Regions from separate parts of the Companilactobacillus alimentarius DSM 20249 genome, predicted to be linked through region 1. Evidence: predicted binding sites of a transcription regulator. Region 1 holds the regulator's gene; the other holds the start of a gene.
What was found. Region 1 encodes Rex, which represses fermentation and respiration genes when NADH is low (regulators of the CRP and FNR family bind a similar motif). Its sites were predicted from a motif close to TTGTGAANTANTTCACAA; they were not measured.
Positions count from the first base shown of each region.

Region 2: a site for Rex is predicted at 3,536-3,553, ahead of LA20249_RS02140 (GntP family permease). Genes of this name have one in related genera too.

Region 1 covers NZ_CP018867.1:2,306,467-2,314,540, forward strand. The annotation lists gene LA20249_RS11125 (folate family ECF transporter S component) at 1-206, shown strand, start outside; gene tsaB (tRNA (adenosine(37)-N6)-threonylcarbamoyltransferase complex dimerization subunit type 1 TsaB) at 269-994, shown strand; gene rimI (ribosomal protein S18-alanine N-acetyltransferase) at 969-1,511, shown strand; gene tsaD (tRNA (adenosine(37)-N6)-threonylcarbamoyltransferase complex transferase subunit TsaD) at 1,544-2,542, shown strand; gene LA20249_RS11145 (hypothetical protein) at 2,714-3,427, shown strand; gene LA20249_RS11150 (DUF368 domain-containing protein) at 3,491-4,342, opposite strand; gene LA20249_RS11155 (ABC-F family ATP-binding cassette domain-containing protein) at 4,432-6,342, opposite strand; gene LA20249_RS11160 (redox-sensing transcriptional repressor Rex) at 6,479-7,135, shown strand; gene manA (mannose-6-phosphate isomerase, class I) at 7,157-8,074, shown strand, end outside.
Region 2 covers NZ_CP018867.1:416,081-424,154, forward strand. The annotation lists gene uhpT (hexose-6-phosphate:phosphate antiporter) at 1-1,335, opposite strand, end outside; gene LA20249_RS02130 (alpha/beta hydrolase) at 1,500-2,231, opposite strand; gene LA20249_RS02135 (CdaR family transcriptional regulator) at 2,297-3,358, opposite strand; gene LA20249_RS02140 (GntP family permease) at 3,582-4,982, shown strand; gene LA20249_RS02145 (glycerate kinase) at 4,996-6,132, shown strand; gene LA20249_RS02150 (fructosamine kinase family protein) at 6,213-7,064, shown strand; gene LA20249_RS02155 (hypothetical protein) at 7,140-7,472, shown strand; gene LA20249_RS02160 (PTS sugar transporter subunit IIB) at 7,649-7,981, shown strand; gene LA20249_RS02165 (PTS sugar transporter subunit IIC) at 7,978-8,074, shown strand, end outside.

The DNA of each region.
Region 1 (8,074 bases):
CTTTTATTACAGTTTTGTTGATCACAGTAATTGTTAACACAGGTTTAAACACTTTGTGGATTCACATGATGACAAACTTACCTTACGTTACGTTGTTAGTACCAAGGCTTACCAAAGAGGCATTTAGTTTGGTTTACCAAACAGGTCTACTCTTTATCGTCCTAAGATGGATAGATAATTCTAAGTTTAATAAAATCGGCCAATAGGTCGGTTTTTTTTTGTGCAAAATTATGTGTTAAAATAATTCTATTAAGAATGAGGGATAAATATGAAAATATTAGCGTTTGATACATCGAATAAGCCATTATCCGTTGCTGTAGTAGTAGATGGAAAAATTTTGGCACATGTGGAATCGACTGAACAAAAGACTCATAGCGTGACACTATTGCCAGATATAAAAAAAAGTCTTCAAGAATCTAATTTGACGATGGATGAGATTGATTTAATCGCGGTTGCTAAGGGACCGGGGTCATATACTGGAGTGAGGATTGCTGTAACAGTTGCGAAAACTTTGGCAGATACACTTAATAAGAAATTAGTTGGCGTTTCTAGTTTGAAATTATTGGCTGCTAATGGAGATAAAAAACATATTTTAGTTCCATTGATGGACGCACGAAATGACAATGCTTATGCTGGAGTCTACGTGGTTAACCGCGATAATCGTTTGTTGACAGTAATCGATGATCACCACACCCCAATGAAAAATTTGTTTGAGTCATTAGATCAATTTGAGTCACACGAATTAGAATTCATTAATGCCACACCAAAATTACAGGAATTGATCAAAGCTCGTTTTCCTAAGGCTACGATTATTCCTAGTGAAAATTCAGCACCAGATGCCGCTAAATTAGCTAAAATTGCCGAAACAACTAGAGTAGTTAAAGATATTGATAGCTTTATCCCAACCTATTTGCGTTTAACTCAAGCTGAGCATGATTGGTATGCTAAGGGTAATAAGGAAGACAAAAATGTTTCCTATGTTGAAGAAGTTTAAAAATATTTTAACCAATAATAAAGTCGAGAAATTTAATTTTGAAAAACAGGTAGTTACGATTGATGGACGAAAATTTACCTTACGTAAAGCAATTGCTAAAGATGCAATTGAATTCATGCGAATTCAAGAAACCATTTATCCAATCCCTGTACCATGGCCTATAGATATAGTGGAGATGGAACTTGGCAATAAGAATGCGCTTTATTTATCTTTAGTCAGCGATACAACTGTGATTGCTTTTATCGGTGTGGCTTTAAGTGATAAAAAGGAGTCACATATTACAAATCTGGCCGTTAGTAAAGATTATCAGAATCTAGGCGTTGGTCATTTGTTACTGAATCAAGTCTTTGGATATTGTAAGGACCGTGATTTTTTGAAGATGTCTTTAGAAGTAGATGTGACTAATAAAGCGGCAATCACACTCTATGAGGCATTCGGCTTCAAAGTTAAAACAGTTCATAAAAAGTATTATTTTAGAAATCATCACGATGCACTAGAGATGATGGTGGATCTGTAGGGGAGAACATTTTGAAAAAAGATACGTTAATCATGTCATTTGAAAGTAGTTGTGACGAAACATCTGTCGCAATTATTAAGAATGGAAAAGAAATCCTATCAAATATTATTGCAACACAAATAAAGAGTCACCAACGTTTCGGCGGAGTTGTCCCAGAAGTTGCCAGTCGACACCATGTTGAAGAGATCACACATTGCATTAATTTAGCCTTAGATGAAGCTAAAACTAGTTATAAGGACCTCGATGCAGTTGCTGTGACCTATGGTCCCGGATTAGTTGGATCACTTCTCATTGGCATTATGGCCGCTAAAACAGTTGCCTTTGCACATGATTTGCCATTGATTAAGGTAAATCATTTGGCAGGACATATTTATTCCGCTAATTTTGTGATTGAATTACAGTATCCTTTCATGTCATTGTTAGTATCAGGTGGACATACAGAGATTGTTTTAGTTACAGCTCCTGGAGTTTTCCACACGTTAGGTGATACAAGAGACGATGCCGTTGGAGAAGCTTATGATAAAATTGGCCGAATCCTAGGAATTAATTACCCAGCAGGTAAACAAGTTGATCAAATGGCCGCTAAGGGTCAAGATACCTTTGATTTTCCTAGAGCTATGGTCCAAGAAGATAACCTTGACTTTAGCTTTAGTGGTTTGAAGAGTGCCTTTATCAATCGAGTTCATCATGCTGATCAAGTTCACGAAGAATTGAATAAAAATGATCTAGCTGCCAGTTTTCAAGGGGCTGTCTTGGACATCTTAAGCAACAAAGTTTTTCGTGCTTTGAAACAACATCCAGTCAAACAATTGATCGTGGGCGGTGGTGTTTCAGCTAATCAAGGTCTCAGAAAGAGATTGGCTCAAGAAATCAAAGAACGCCATTTAGATATGGAATTAGTGTTTCCACCGTTACGCCTTTGCGGTGACAATGCAGCGATGATTGGGGCTATGGCTCAGATTCAATATGACAAAGGTGATTTTGCTGATTTAGATTTGAACGCTGATCCTAGTTTAGATTTTGATATGTAATAATTAATAGGGATGCTATCGAAGGTTTTTTATCGGTAGCGTTTTTTAATTTCTGGGAAATTTAGAAAAGTTCTATGATATATTTTAAGAAAATCAATGAAAACGTATTAATTTCAAAAAAATATTAATAAATCCCATAAGTTGTGGTAAAAAGAATGGGAGGTGTAATTAATGGAGAATAGAACAACGGTTTCATACGTAATTTTAAAGTATGATAAAAAATCTGACGGTATTTATAAAAAGACGGTTAATGATAATAATGGTAAATTCAAAATTCCTAATTTTAAATTCAGTTCATCAAATAATATGACTACTAATGATTTAAAAATGGAAATTATGGAATATCTGAGATTTGTGGACGCTGGAATCGACATTGATCATCTGTTTATTCCTTTTGTAAATTTATCAATTTCACGTGACTTAAAAACCTATAATTATTCAGCAATTGTTTTTGAGTCTGATCGCGATGTCTTTGCGACTGTGAATAATGAATCCTGGCGTCTAGTTCAATATGATAAAGTGAGTCAAACTTGGATTCTGCCTTGGCAAAGGGGAATGAATCAGACGGCAGATATTAAAATTTCTAATTCGTCCTCCATTAATTATGTTGCTAATCCTAATTTACAAGATGATAGAATCGATTTTTGTAATACGATGCATTTTATCATACGAAAGATGCAAGAGTTTCCCATTTTAGGCTTATTGTCAGGAATGGAATTCACTCGTAATGAGGTTTTACACTATCAAAAGTTATTAGGACTTGAGAATGTTGATATTAAGACTTCTTCAGCTTTTGAGAGTAAATATTCTGATTCGATCCAAGCAATTAGTGATAATAATTTCGATAAGATTTATAAGATTAAAGATAAATATCTCCAAAAATAGGATGTAGTATAAAAGAATAAGCCTAGTAATCATTTTTGATTACTAAGCTTATTTTTTTCAATATTATTTATATCGGTCTTCAAGTTTACTCATCCACAGAGCTAAGAGACATCCTAAGATGAAGAAAATTAGGCTTAAGACGATGTCTAATCCACTAACACCGGCATAAGAAATGCCATCTTTTAAATACGGATTAGGAATTAGAATCAAAACAGTACTAGCCAAAACAATTCCTAAAATAAAATGATAAACTCGCGAATGATGGTGTTGGATTAGTTTTTCCATTGCTTTAGAGAAAGTCAACATAGAAATGATTCCGCCCAGTGCAATCGGTACAAAGACCATTGGATCAAAACTTTTGAATCCTTTCAACATTGGGGAATACAATCCTAAAATTATTAAGAGATTTGAAGGGCTTAATCCGGGAACCAAAACGCCTAAGGCAATTAATATTCCTGCAATGACGAAACCTAAGAAATTAGCAGGGATCGTCCCAAAAATTTCACTCATGAAAAATAGGAAAAATCCGCCCCCAATAAAAGTAACTAGGAACCAACCAATGTCGAATTTATCGCGTTTAGTTCTAGAGGTCGATTCTTTTAATAAGGTGGGCATGGTCCCAATAATAGTTCCGGCAAAGCCCCATAGAACAATCACTTGAAAGTTTTGGAGTAAAAAATCTAATGGCTTAGATAAAACACCGATTCCGACGATTCCACCGATTCCAATTGGTAAAAAATAGAGAAAATCACGTTTGAAGTTATCCCTAACATGTGCCATGAAGCTTAACATTCGTTCGTAGATTCCCATGATGGCAGCTAAGACACCACCGGAAACTCCTGGCAAAATAAAGCCTAAGGCAATAATTACCCCTTTGAAAAATCTGATTAAAAAATTTTCTTGTTTTATTGTTATTCTCCCATCTAACGTATTATAAATAAGCTATCAAATTAAATTGTTTATAGCAATGAAAAACCTTAGTTGTAAATAATATTATTTTTTTGTTAATTTTTAAATTCTTCTAATTCAACTGATTTTTCAGTCCATTGCTCTTCAATCTTATCTTGTTGCTGTTTGTTTTCATCGAGCTCCTTTTGCAGATCAGCCAATTTACTGTAAGAAGTGAGGTTCTCGTCTTTAGTCATTTCTTTTTGAATCGCAGTATTTTTTTCCTCTAAGTCAGAAAGTTGTTGCTCAAGACTTTCAACTTCACGACGTAATTTACGTTCCTGCTTTTGCTGTTCCTTAGATTGTTGGTATTGAACTTTCTTTTCACTTACAGTTGAAGTCTGCGTAGTTTCGACGGTGGGAGTATCGGTAGTTTTTTCTAGATAGTAATCGTAATCACCTAAGTAAATCTTACTGCCCTGATCGCCAATATCAACGATTCTGTCGGCTAAAGTATTTAGGAGGTAACGATCATGGGAAACAAAGAGAACTGTGCCCTCAAAGTTCTTTAAGGCGTCTTCTAAGACTTCTTTGCTGTCGATATCCAAATGGTTGGTAGGTTCATCCATTACTAAGAAGTTATCATGTTCCATGGCCAATTTGGTCAACGTCAAGCGAGCTTTTTCACCACCGGAGAGTCCAGCAACGGGTTTTAGAACATCGTCGCCACTGAAAAGAAATGCTCCCAGCATATTTCTAATGATTTGTTCATCTAAGCGAGGGTAGAGATCCCAAATTTCATGGAGAACATCTTTTTTAGGATCTAAATTCTTTAAATTCTGATCGTAGTATCCGACTTGGACGTTAGCACCGAATTGAGCCGAACCTTTGATGAATGGAATTTGTCCTAAAATTGACTTGAGAAAAGTTGATTTTCCAATACCATTGGGTCCAATGATACCGACACGTTCACCTTTTTTGACATCTAAATTGATTGGTTCAGACATGATTTGATTGTCATAACCAATCGCGGCATCGCGAACAGAAAGAACGTCGTTACCACTTTCTTTATCAATTTCAAATTTAAAGTGAACCGATCCTTGATCGCTACCAGGACGGTCTAAAACATCCATATGCTCCAATTTCTTACGACGGCTTTGAGCCATTTTGGTGGTAGAAGCGCGAACGATATTTTTTTGGATATATTCTTCAGTCTTTTTAATTTCAGCTTGTTGTTCTTCATAATGTTTCCAAGCGACTTCTTGATTCTTTTTCTTCTCTTGAAGATAAAAAGTATAGTTACCGGAATAATGCGTTGAAGAGTGGTGATTGATCTCTACAATCTCAGTTACTACTTTATCCAAGAAATATTGGTCATGGGACACAATAACTAAGGCTCCACGATAGTTTTTCAAATAGCCTTCCAACCATTCGACAGTATTTATATCTAGGTGATTAGTAGGTTCATCCAATAGTAAGATGTCGTGGTGTTCTAAAAGCATTTTAGCCATTGCTAAACGAGATCTTTCACCACCAGATAATGTGGAAATGTTGTCTTGCCAAACATCTTCATCGAAGCCGAATCCCTTGAGGACGCTGCGGATTTCTGATTGATAGCCATAACCATTTTCACGTCGGAAAGTATTTTGTAATTGATCATATTGTTTTAAGAGAGAATCATAATCTTGCACAGTCGTGTCGGCTAATTTTTCTTCCAGACTATGCATCTTTTTTTCCTGAATCTTCAAATAATCAAAAACTTTTTCCATTTCGTTAAAAATTTTATTTTCGCTATTTAAGCCAGAATCCTGAGCTAAATAACCAATATTAGTATCCTTTTTGAGAGCAATATTTCCACTATTATAATTTTCTTGATCGGAGATAATTTTCAAAAGAGTAGATTTTCCGACTCCGTTCCGACCTACTAAGCCAATGCGGCTGTTGTCTTGCACCTCGAAACTAACATTTTCAAAAAGTTTCTTAGTACCAAAATTTTTAGTAATATTCTGTGCTTGTAATAAAATCAATTTAAAACTCCTTTATGTATTCACAATTTTATCATTATTTAATAATTTATGTCTTTATAGGTTTAACGTGTTGCGTTTTTGTCGATTTTTATTTACTATAAATGTTAGTGAAAACACACACATATGGTGGTAAATTATGACAAAAACAATAGTTCCAAACGCAACAATAAAGCGTTTACCAATCTATTATCGATATTTCCAATTTTTAAAAGATGAGGGTACAAAAAAAATCTCTTCTGGCGAATTGTCCGAAGGAGTCAAGATAGATAGTGCTACAATTAGACGTGACTTCTCATATCTAGGAGCACTTGGAAAACGTGGTTATGGCTACGATGTTAACAATTTGGTAGCTTTCTTTAAAAAGCTATTGAATCAAGATAAGCGTACTAATGTAGCCTTAATTGGTGTTGGTAATTTAGGTAATGCCTTATTAAATTATAACTTTTCTCGGACTAATAATGTTCGAATTGCAGCAGCTTTTGATGTAAATAAGGATATTGTTGGAACTGTTAAGAGTGGAGTTCCTGTTTATGACATTAGTGAATTAAAGGAACAGCTCCACTTGCAACAGATTGATGTCTGCATTTTAACGGTCTCTTCAAATGCTGCTCAAACAATAGCTGACTTATTGGCTGATGCGGGAGTTAGAGGGGTTCTGAACTTTACACCGGTTATTATCAACGTTCCAAGCAGTATTCGAGTTCATTATGTTGATTTAGCTAATGAATTGCAGACACTGATCTTTTTCTTAGATCGTGATAAGTCGAATAATAATGAAGAACAAGAAGAATAATATTTTTGGGGGAAAGTAATTATGAGTGAACCATTATTTCTAAAACCAGTATTCCACGAAAAAATTTGGGGTGGAAGAAAGCTTGCAACTAAGTTTGGTTATAAGATTCCTGATGGCACAATTGGAGAATGTTGGGCTATTTCAGGACATCCAAATGGTAGAACTAAGGTAGAAAATGGTGAATTTGCTGGTCAATATGTTGATGACCTGTGGAAGAATCATAGTGAACTATTTGGCAATCCGAAAGGCAAGGTCTTTCCACTTTTGACAAAGATTTTGGATGCTGAAGATAGTTTATCAGTTCAAGTTCATCCCGACAATGAGTATGCAGAGGAACATGAGCATGAATTGGGTAAGACTGAATGCTGGTATATCATTGATGCTGAACCAGGTTCATATTTGATTTATGGACACAATGCAAAGAACAAAGCTGAACTCGATAAAATGATCGAATCAGGCGACTGGGAGCACCTTTTGAGAAAGGTTCCTGTTAAGACTGGTGAATTCTACTTTGTCCCAAGTGGGACTGTTCATGCTTTGAACAAGGGTATCATGGCTTTGGAAACTCAACAAAGCAGTGACACAACATATCGTCTTTATGATTATGATCGTGTTGATAAGACTACTGGTAAGAAACGTGATCTTCATATTAAACAATCTGAGGATACAATCACGGTTCCTCATAAAGATCCAAAATTAAATATTGAGACTAAAGAAGAGGGCAAGAACAAATTTACAACTTTTGTTCAACCACCAGTTTCACCATTCTTCTCAGTTTATCACTGGGAGATTAAAGAACCAGCTGAAATGCATCATCAAATCGGTAAATATACTTTGATTTCTGTAATTAATGGTCAAGGTAAGATTACTGTTGATGGTAAAGACTATGACTTGAAGAAGGGGATTCACTTGATTGTTCCCGCTACAGTTGATAGTTGG
Region 2 (8,074 bases), 440 kb from region 1:
AATTGCTAGAATAATAATACTCAAAACTACGGCAATATAGAAGACGATAAACGTATCGTTCCAACCGTGGAGATTCATACCTAAAATAGAAAGACCGTTTTGCTTAGGATCGGCAATGGCCGCAAAGCCAACTTGAGCCATTAGATCGCCAAAGATATAGGCAAAGGTTCCAGTTAAACCATCAGAGACATTTAAAGCATTCTTGGGAACAAAACTAATAACTGAAACACCAATTAATAATTGTGGTCCGTAGATCAACATTCCCAAAAAGAAGAGAGAAGTATTGATCATCATAGGTGTAGTTCCATAACGATAACCTAAAACGACAAAGGCAGTTAAAGCTAAACAGATGATAGAAACCACCGCTCGACGTCCCTTCAAAAGATCGGAGAACCAGCCCCAAACAACGCTACCGATAATACCTCCCAATTGGAAGAGTAGGAGTGTATTGGCACCTTGGGCAACGGTGAAATGAAGTTGTTGAACTGTATATAATGGAGCCCAATTGACAATTCCAATTCTGACGACATAGACAAATACATTAGCGATACAAAGTAGCCAGACCCAAGGACTCTTCATAACGAAAGTTTTGAAGATATCCCATTTGTTCATTTTGGCAGCTGATTGATCAGCTTTAGAAATGTTTTCACCAAAAATTACTTCACTCGGATCCCAACCGAGTTCTTGAGGATCATCGGCTCCAAAGAACAAGCCCCAGAATCCGACTAATAAACCAATAATGGCAGGAAAAATAAACATACCGCCAACATTGCCGCTAAAGAGATGATTAGCACCCCAAAGAGCAATAACGCCAGCTACAGCGCCACCGAATTCATGAGAAATATTCCAGATTCCAATGTAGCGACCTCTCGTCGTAGTAGTTGTCCAACGTGAAATTGTCGACAATGAAGCTGAACCACCAGGTGATTGAAAAATTCCGTTCAATGACCAGAGAACTAGAATCAAACCGACTGGTGCGTTATTCATCAATAAGGCAACACCAATGATCAAAGTCATAATAGCGGCTAAGATCAAAAGAAATGACATAAAACGTTTAGTGTTTTTGCCATCAACTACATAGCCTAAGACGGTTTTACCAATCCCATAGGCTAGTGAAAATCCATAACCGATCCAACCTAAAGCGGTAGTTGAAAATCCTTTTTTAACCAGTAGAGGTTGGGCAGCAGAAAGGTTGTTTCGAATTAAATACATACAAAAGTAAACGAAGAAAACAACCAAGAATGACTTAAGAAATTCACGAAGCCAACGATGCTTTTGTTCATCGAGTGACAGACCAAGTTTTGCTGGTCGTTTTAAGTCAAAAAAATGCATCATAATAATAATCCCCCTATAAATTAATTTATCGAACAGTTCGAGTATAGCACAATCGTAAACGGTTACGACCTTACTCTGATAGGTTAATTTTGAGGTAGATAGATAAAAAGACACCTAATAATCAATTAGATTATTAGATGCCATTGTTGTTATCGAATAATTATTTAATTTTTAGTGAGCCAATTGAAGACAGGATCGATATTTTCACTCCATACCTTCCAAGAATGATTTCCGCTAACTGGCATCCAAGTGTAGTGTCCCTTAGCGTGGATTGAGAGAAAGTTTTTAAACATGACATTATCTTCATGCATAAAGTCGGAATCACCACAAAGCGTCAGAATAGGAAGCTTGGGTTGTCGATTATTATAAAGGTTGATCAATTGATTTTTGGCTATTTTCTCAGGACTATCAAAAATAACGTTAAAAACCTCTTGAGACATTGGACATTGCGGATTGTCTCGGAAGTGTTCAATATCAGTAATAGGAGATAAGGCCGCAACCTTACCGAACTTGTCAGTATTTTTGAAGGCAAATTTTAAAGCCCCATATCCGCCCATACTAGAGCCGACGAGATAGTTTTTTTGTGGGTCTCGAGAAATGGGCAATAGATTTTGCATTTTCGGAATAAATTCTTCCATAAAGAAGGATTCATAAGGAATGAACTTCGAGTCGGAATAAAATGAATTCAATCCATCCGGCATAATGATGGTCCAATCGTACTTACGGGCTAATTCCTCTATGTAAACATGCTTACTCCAAGCGGTATTGTCGCCAGTGTAGCCGTGCAAAAGCCAAACTACCGGATAGTCGGATTTATTAGTGTCAGGAATAACGACAGTCGTTTTGAAATACGTATGTAGATAATTAGTACGATAACTTAGATTCATTAATACCATTATTATTAAGCTCCTCAAGTTTTAATATTATTCGTGAAAAGATTAATCAATTCTTTGCAAAAAGTCTAGTTTGAAGCTGATTGATGATCATAAAGCTCTTTTTTGAAATGTAAATAATTAGTATAGAGTTGAATCATGTCAGTTAAATTATGCAGATCTAAATTAAAATATTCTGAAATATTATTTAAACGATAGTTAGTGGTATTGCGATGGACTTTTAATTCAGTAGAGGTCTTTGTGACATTGCCATTAGATTTGAAATAATAATCAAGTGTTTCTAGCAATTCTAAACCAGAATTAGTTTTCAAAAGGCTCTTGAAAGCACCCAAATACTTTTTAGAAGACAAAGAGCTTCGCATGAGTTGATCAGTAAAACTAATCTGCTGATAGTAGAAAACATCATTTAAATTGAGAATCCTACAAATTTCAAGACAATTGATAGCTTGCAAGACAGCCATTTTTAACTCAGTACTTTTGTCACTGATACCGATAGGCAAAGAACTCTTTTGACAAGCGGCAAGGTAGGTAGAGACATTGGCATTATTCTTAGTGATAATCAGTAGTTGCTGTGCAGTTTTACGAAAACTGAAATCGCCGTCAATAATTTTGAAATTATTGAAATCTTTAGTCTCAACGATGATGGCCACTCTTGGAATAGATAAATCAATATTCAAATCACGGGCACGAATCTTTAATTCTTCATTTTCCGCTACATCGTCCGTTTCAATCCATTGATAGAGAAAATGATTCAAAGTTTCTTTATGCTGATTCTTGATTTTAGTACTATTTAGTTGGGAGATCAATAACTCTGTGGAAACTTTCAGAAGTGAAGCTAGTGGGGTTACTTTTTTAGGATCGCCAGTGATACCAATTACACCGATAGTTTTATGATCAAACTCAATCGGAATGTTAACTCCGGGCTGACCAAATTTACCAAGAGATTCAATCAGTGGTTTGGTTTTACCACTTTTGATAATGTCAATAGCTCCAAGATGTAAAGTATTGATACGCTTTTTATCGCCACTAGCAATGATGTAACCATGTTCGTTCATCATGTTGATATTATAAGGGATATTTTCCATCATTTTGTTGACAATTGATTGAGCTAAATTGGGATCTAATTTCATTATTTTTTCCTTTAATATAAGAAGTAATTTTTTGATAGTTCTATTTTACAATTTTTTTCTGAATGCGTTAATGTAAAAGATTTAGGTATCTTTGTTAAGTTTTGCTCAAAGGCAAAGTGTTTTATAAAATTAGTTAGTCTTATAAGTAAATATTTTCTGAAAAATTTGTTTTGAAAAATGTTGATATAATCACAAACAGATTCACTTTTTCATACATAAGACAATAAAATTTGGGCAGATGTACATTGATTTGAACGGTTTTACACGGTATTATACAAACGTTAATAATTGTTCAAACTTTAACAATTGCAGTGTTTTTTTGAGGAAGGATGTTTTAAAAATGGTTATTGCTTGGTGGGCAGCTTTGTTAGGCTTGCTTTTAGCAATCGGATTGATTCTGTTCAAAGTTAATCCGGTTTATGCATTAATTTTTGGTGCCATTATTGGCTGTTTAGTCGGAGGGATGAGTTTAGTTCAAACGACCGATGTCATAGTCAAAGGTAGTTCCGGAGTCATGGGAACTATTATTCGTGTCATTGCCGCAGGGGTTTTAGCAGGTGTCATGATGGAATCGGGAGCAGCTAATGTGATTGCTTCTAATATTGTTAATCACTTTAGTGATCGTTTAGCGATTTTGGCTCTAGCTTTGTCGACGATGATTTTAACTGCTGTAGGGATTTTTATTCCGGTAGCAGTTCTAATCGTAGCTCCGATTGCTCTTGAAGTTGGTCAAAAGATGCATTACAGTAAACTATCACTTTTAGTGGCATTATCTGGTGGCGGTAAGGCTGGAAATATTATTTCGCCAAACCCTAATACCATTGCTGCTGCGAAAGGATTTAATGTCGAACTATCCAAAGTTATGATTGCAGACTTCATTCCTGCGGTAGTCGGTTTGATCGTGACAGTTCTATTAGCAACTTTGATTAAGAATAAAGGCAGTTTCGTTTCGCCAACTAAGAAATTTGAATCTAAAGAAGAAAAAGATTTGCCAAGTCTTAAGACAGCAATCATAACACCGTTGGTTGCAGTCGTTTTATTGTTGATTACTCCTATTGGAGAAGTTTTAAATATCAAAGCATTATCATCGTTTAACTTAGATGCGATGTATATCTTACCAATTGCTGGTTTAATCGGTACTTTAGCAATGGGACAAGGGAAAAAGTTTTTAAGTTATATGACTAATGGATTAGCGCGAATGACTGATGTTGTTATGATTTTAATTGGTGCTGGTGCAATTGCCGGATTGGTTTCAGCTTCTAATTTGCCACAAAAAGTTGTTGAAATAGTTCAAGTATCTGGAATATCCGGGACATTTTTAGCACCGATTGCCGGAATCTTGATGGCTGCTGCTACGGCATCAACTTCAACTGGTGTTATCCTAGCTTCTAATTCATTCAGTAAATCAATCATGGAATTTGGTATCTCTGGGACCGGTGCCGCCGCTATGGTACATACTGGAGCAACTGTGATTGATCAGTTGCCACATGGTAATTATTTCCATGTGACAGCTAAAGCAGTTGATATGCAATTTAAAGAAAGAATGACTGTCGTTTTTTGGGAAATGCTAGTCGGTCTCTCAATGACGATTGTTGCAACATTAATGTATGGAAATTTGTTCTAGAGGTGGATTATAAATGAAAATAGTTTTAGCTCCAGACTCATATAAAAATTCATTAACGGCAAAACAGGTGGCCGCTTCAATAAAAAAGGGATTTCAAAAAGTTTATCCTAATGCTGAATACGTCAGTTTTCCCATGGCTGACGGTGGTGAGGGTACAGTTCAGTCGCTTGTGGATGCTAAGAATGGTCAAATAATTACCGAAAAGGTTGTGAATCCGCTAGGCAATCCCACTGAGGCGCAGTATGGTTTGATTGACGACGGTAGTGTCGCTGTAATTGAAATGGCTCAAGCAAGTGGCATTCAATATATCAATCAATTCACACAAAATCCTTATATTACGACTACTTTTGGAACTGGAGAGTTAATCAAATCGGCAATCAAACACGGTGCTAAAACCGTTATTATTGGTATTGGCGGGTCAGCAACAAATGATGGTGGAGCCGGTATGGCTCAGGCTTTAGGCGCTCATCTATTGGATGAAAAAGGTGACGAATTACAATATGGCGGAGCAATGCTCAAGAAACTTGATAAAGTCGATATTTCAGAGATGTTGCCAGAATTAAGCGACACTGAAATAATTATTGCTTCTGACGTTACTAATCCATTAACTGGACCCAATGGAGCAAGTCATGTTTTTGGTCCACAAAAGGGTGCTAATGAAGAAATGGTCGAATTCTTAGATGAAGCACTTTCGCATTATGCTGATGTATTAAAAAGAGATTTAGGAAAAGACTTAGAAAATGTTCCTGGAGCTGGTGCAGCTGGTGGATTAGGTGCTGGACTGTTGGCCTTTACCAACTCACAAATGCGCTCAGGCGTCGATATAGTAGTTAATTACACCGGTCTGAAAGAAAAGGTTAAAGGCGCTGACGTGGTCATTACTGGCGAAGGCCAGATTGACTTTCAAACCAAGTTTGGGAAAACACCTATCGGAGTTGCTAAAGCGGCTAAGGCAGTTGATCCAGATACAACAGTAATTGCAATCGCAGGTTCAGTTGGCGAGAAAATCTCAGAATTGTATCCTTTAGGAATCGATGCTATTTTCACCTGTGTGCCCGGAATTGAAGAATTATCCAAAGCAATTCAAGATACAGATAAGAATTTACAACAGGTTTCAGAAAATATTGCACGCTTAATCAAAAAAGTATAAATTTATCAATTGAGTGATTTACCAAAATAGGTAAACGCTCATTTTTTTGTTACCATTGATTAAAAGGGAAGTGTTGTATCATGCAAATTGATGAATCGTGGTATTCTGAATTGAAGTTAGGACAAATAAAGTCTTTGCAGCCAGTTTCCGGTGGCGATATTAATTTAGCTTTTAAAGTCGTTAGTGATGAAGGAACTTATTTCTTAAAAATCCAACCAAATAATAAAGCAGACTTCTTTGATCATGAAATCGAAGGCTTGAATCTGATTAATTCCGTCGTTCATGCCCCTCAAGTCATTCGTTCAGGAACTTTTCAGGATTGTGGTTATTTGATTCTGAATTACCTTGAATTTGGCACAGGCTCACAGTTTGATTTGGGCAAAATGGTAGCCAGGATGCATCAGAAACATGCGTCACGCTTCGGTTTAGATAAAAGTGTTTTGAATGCTAAAAATATTAAGATCAATACTTGGCAAACTAACTGGGGTGATTTTTATATTAAGCAACGACTCGAAGTTTTGGTCGATCAAGTTAAAAAGAAGGGCTACTGGAATGAGCACCGCTCGAATTTAATGAATGATTTAGAAAGTGAAATTTACCAGTATTATCAAACCAATCCAGTGACGCCAAGCTTGTTACATGGTGATCTTTGGAATGGCAACGTAGGTTTTGATATTGAGCATCAGCCGGTTCTGTTTGATCCTGATGTTTTCTTTGGCAATCGTGAAATGGATTTAGCAATGACATTGTTATTTGGTGGCTTTAATGAAGAGTTTTATCAAGGGTATAATGATGTTTATCCACTAGAAAAACATTGGCAAAAGCGCATTCCTTGGTATCAAACGTATTATTTGTTGGCACACCTAAATTTATTTGGGGAAACCTATGGTCCAAGTCTAGAGAATGCATTATCATTGAGTCTTCAAAAATGAAATAACTTTGGCAATTGAAATAATTTAGAGTAATACTAGAGATGAGAATAGATAGATTTATTGGGAGTGATAGGCATGAATAATGAGATCAAGTTTATAATCAGTGAATTAGAAGTAATTTATGGATTTTATCAAGATAAATTCAGTTTAGAGAGAATCAAAAAATATATTTTGAGTATGCCCGATGGTTCAAAAATAGTTAAAGTTGAAGAAGGAACGGTGCCAATGTATGAACACAATCTAACCTTGCCAATTGGTCAATTTAGTGATGATACCGATTCGGTTAGCCTCTTACTAGTTACACACACTATGGTACAAAATAGGGATGAAGCTGTTATCGCAAGTGACACTAAGAGAGTAGTCGATTTGGTCAGTCGTTTGCTTCACTTGATTTCACCTAAAGAATAGATTATTTTACCGATATTTTAGTCAATAATCACCAATGATTTTTGGTGGTCATTGGCTTTTTTTGTTGCTATAGAGGCATTTTGAAAAATATATAAAAGTAAAAGTAAATTTGACTTATATTGCAATGTTCTTTAAATTATTTGTTGCGCGAAAGATTTGATAAAGGGGAGAAGAAGATGAGTTTAAGAGTGCTATTAGTTTGTGGAACAGGTGCTTCATCTAGTTTTATGGCGGTCAGTATGAGAAAGGCTGTTCAACAATTAGGTTTAGATTATAAGATACAGGCTCGCAGTGAATCTGAGTTGGAAAATTATTTGGATGAAGTCGATGTAATAATGGTTGGTCCGCATTTGTCATTTATGGAAGAGGAGATCAAAAAATCAATTGGTGGTAGAAAAATTAAGGTGATACTGATGAATCCCGCTTACTATGCTGTACTGGATGGAAAAAAAGCGCTAGATCATTTGCAAAGTGAACTTGACTACAAAGAAGAGGATTCTAATAAATGAATAAATTTACGATGCTTTTTAAAGATCGAATTGCTCCAGTAATGGGACGGATCAGTCGAAGTACTTGGATCAGCGTTTTGAAGGATTCAATTT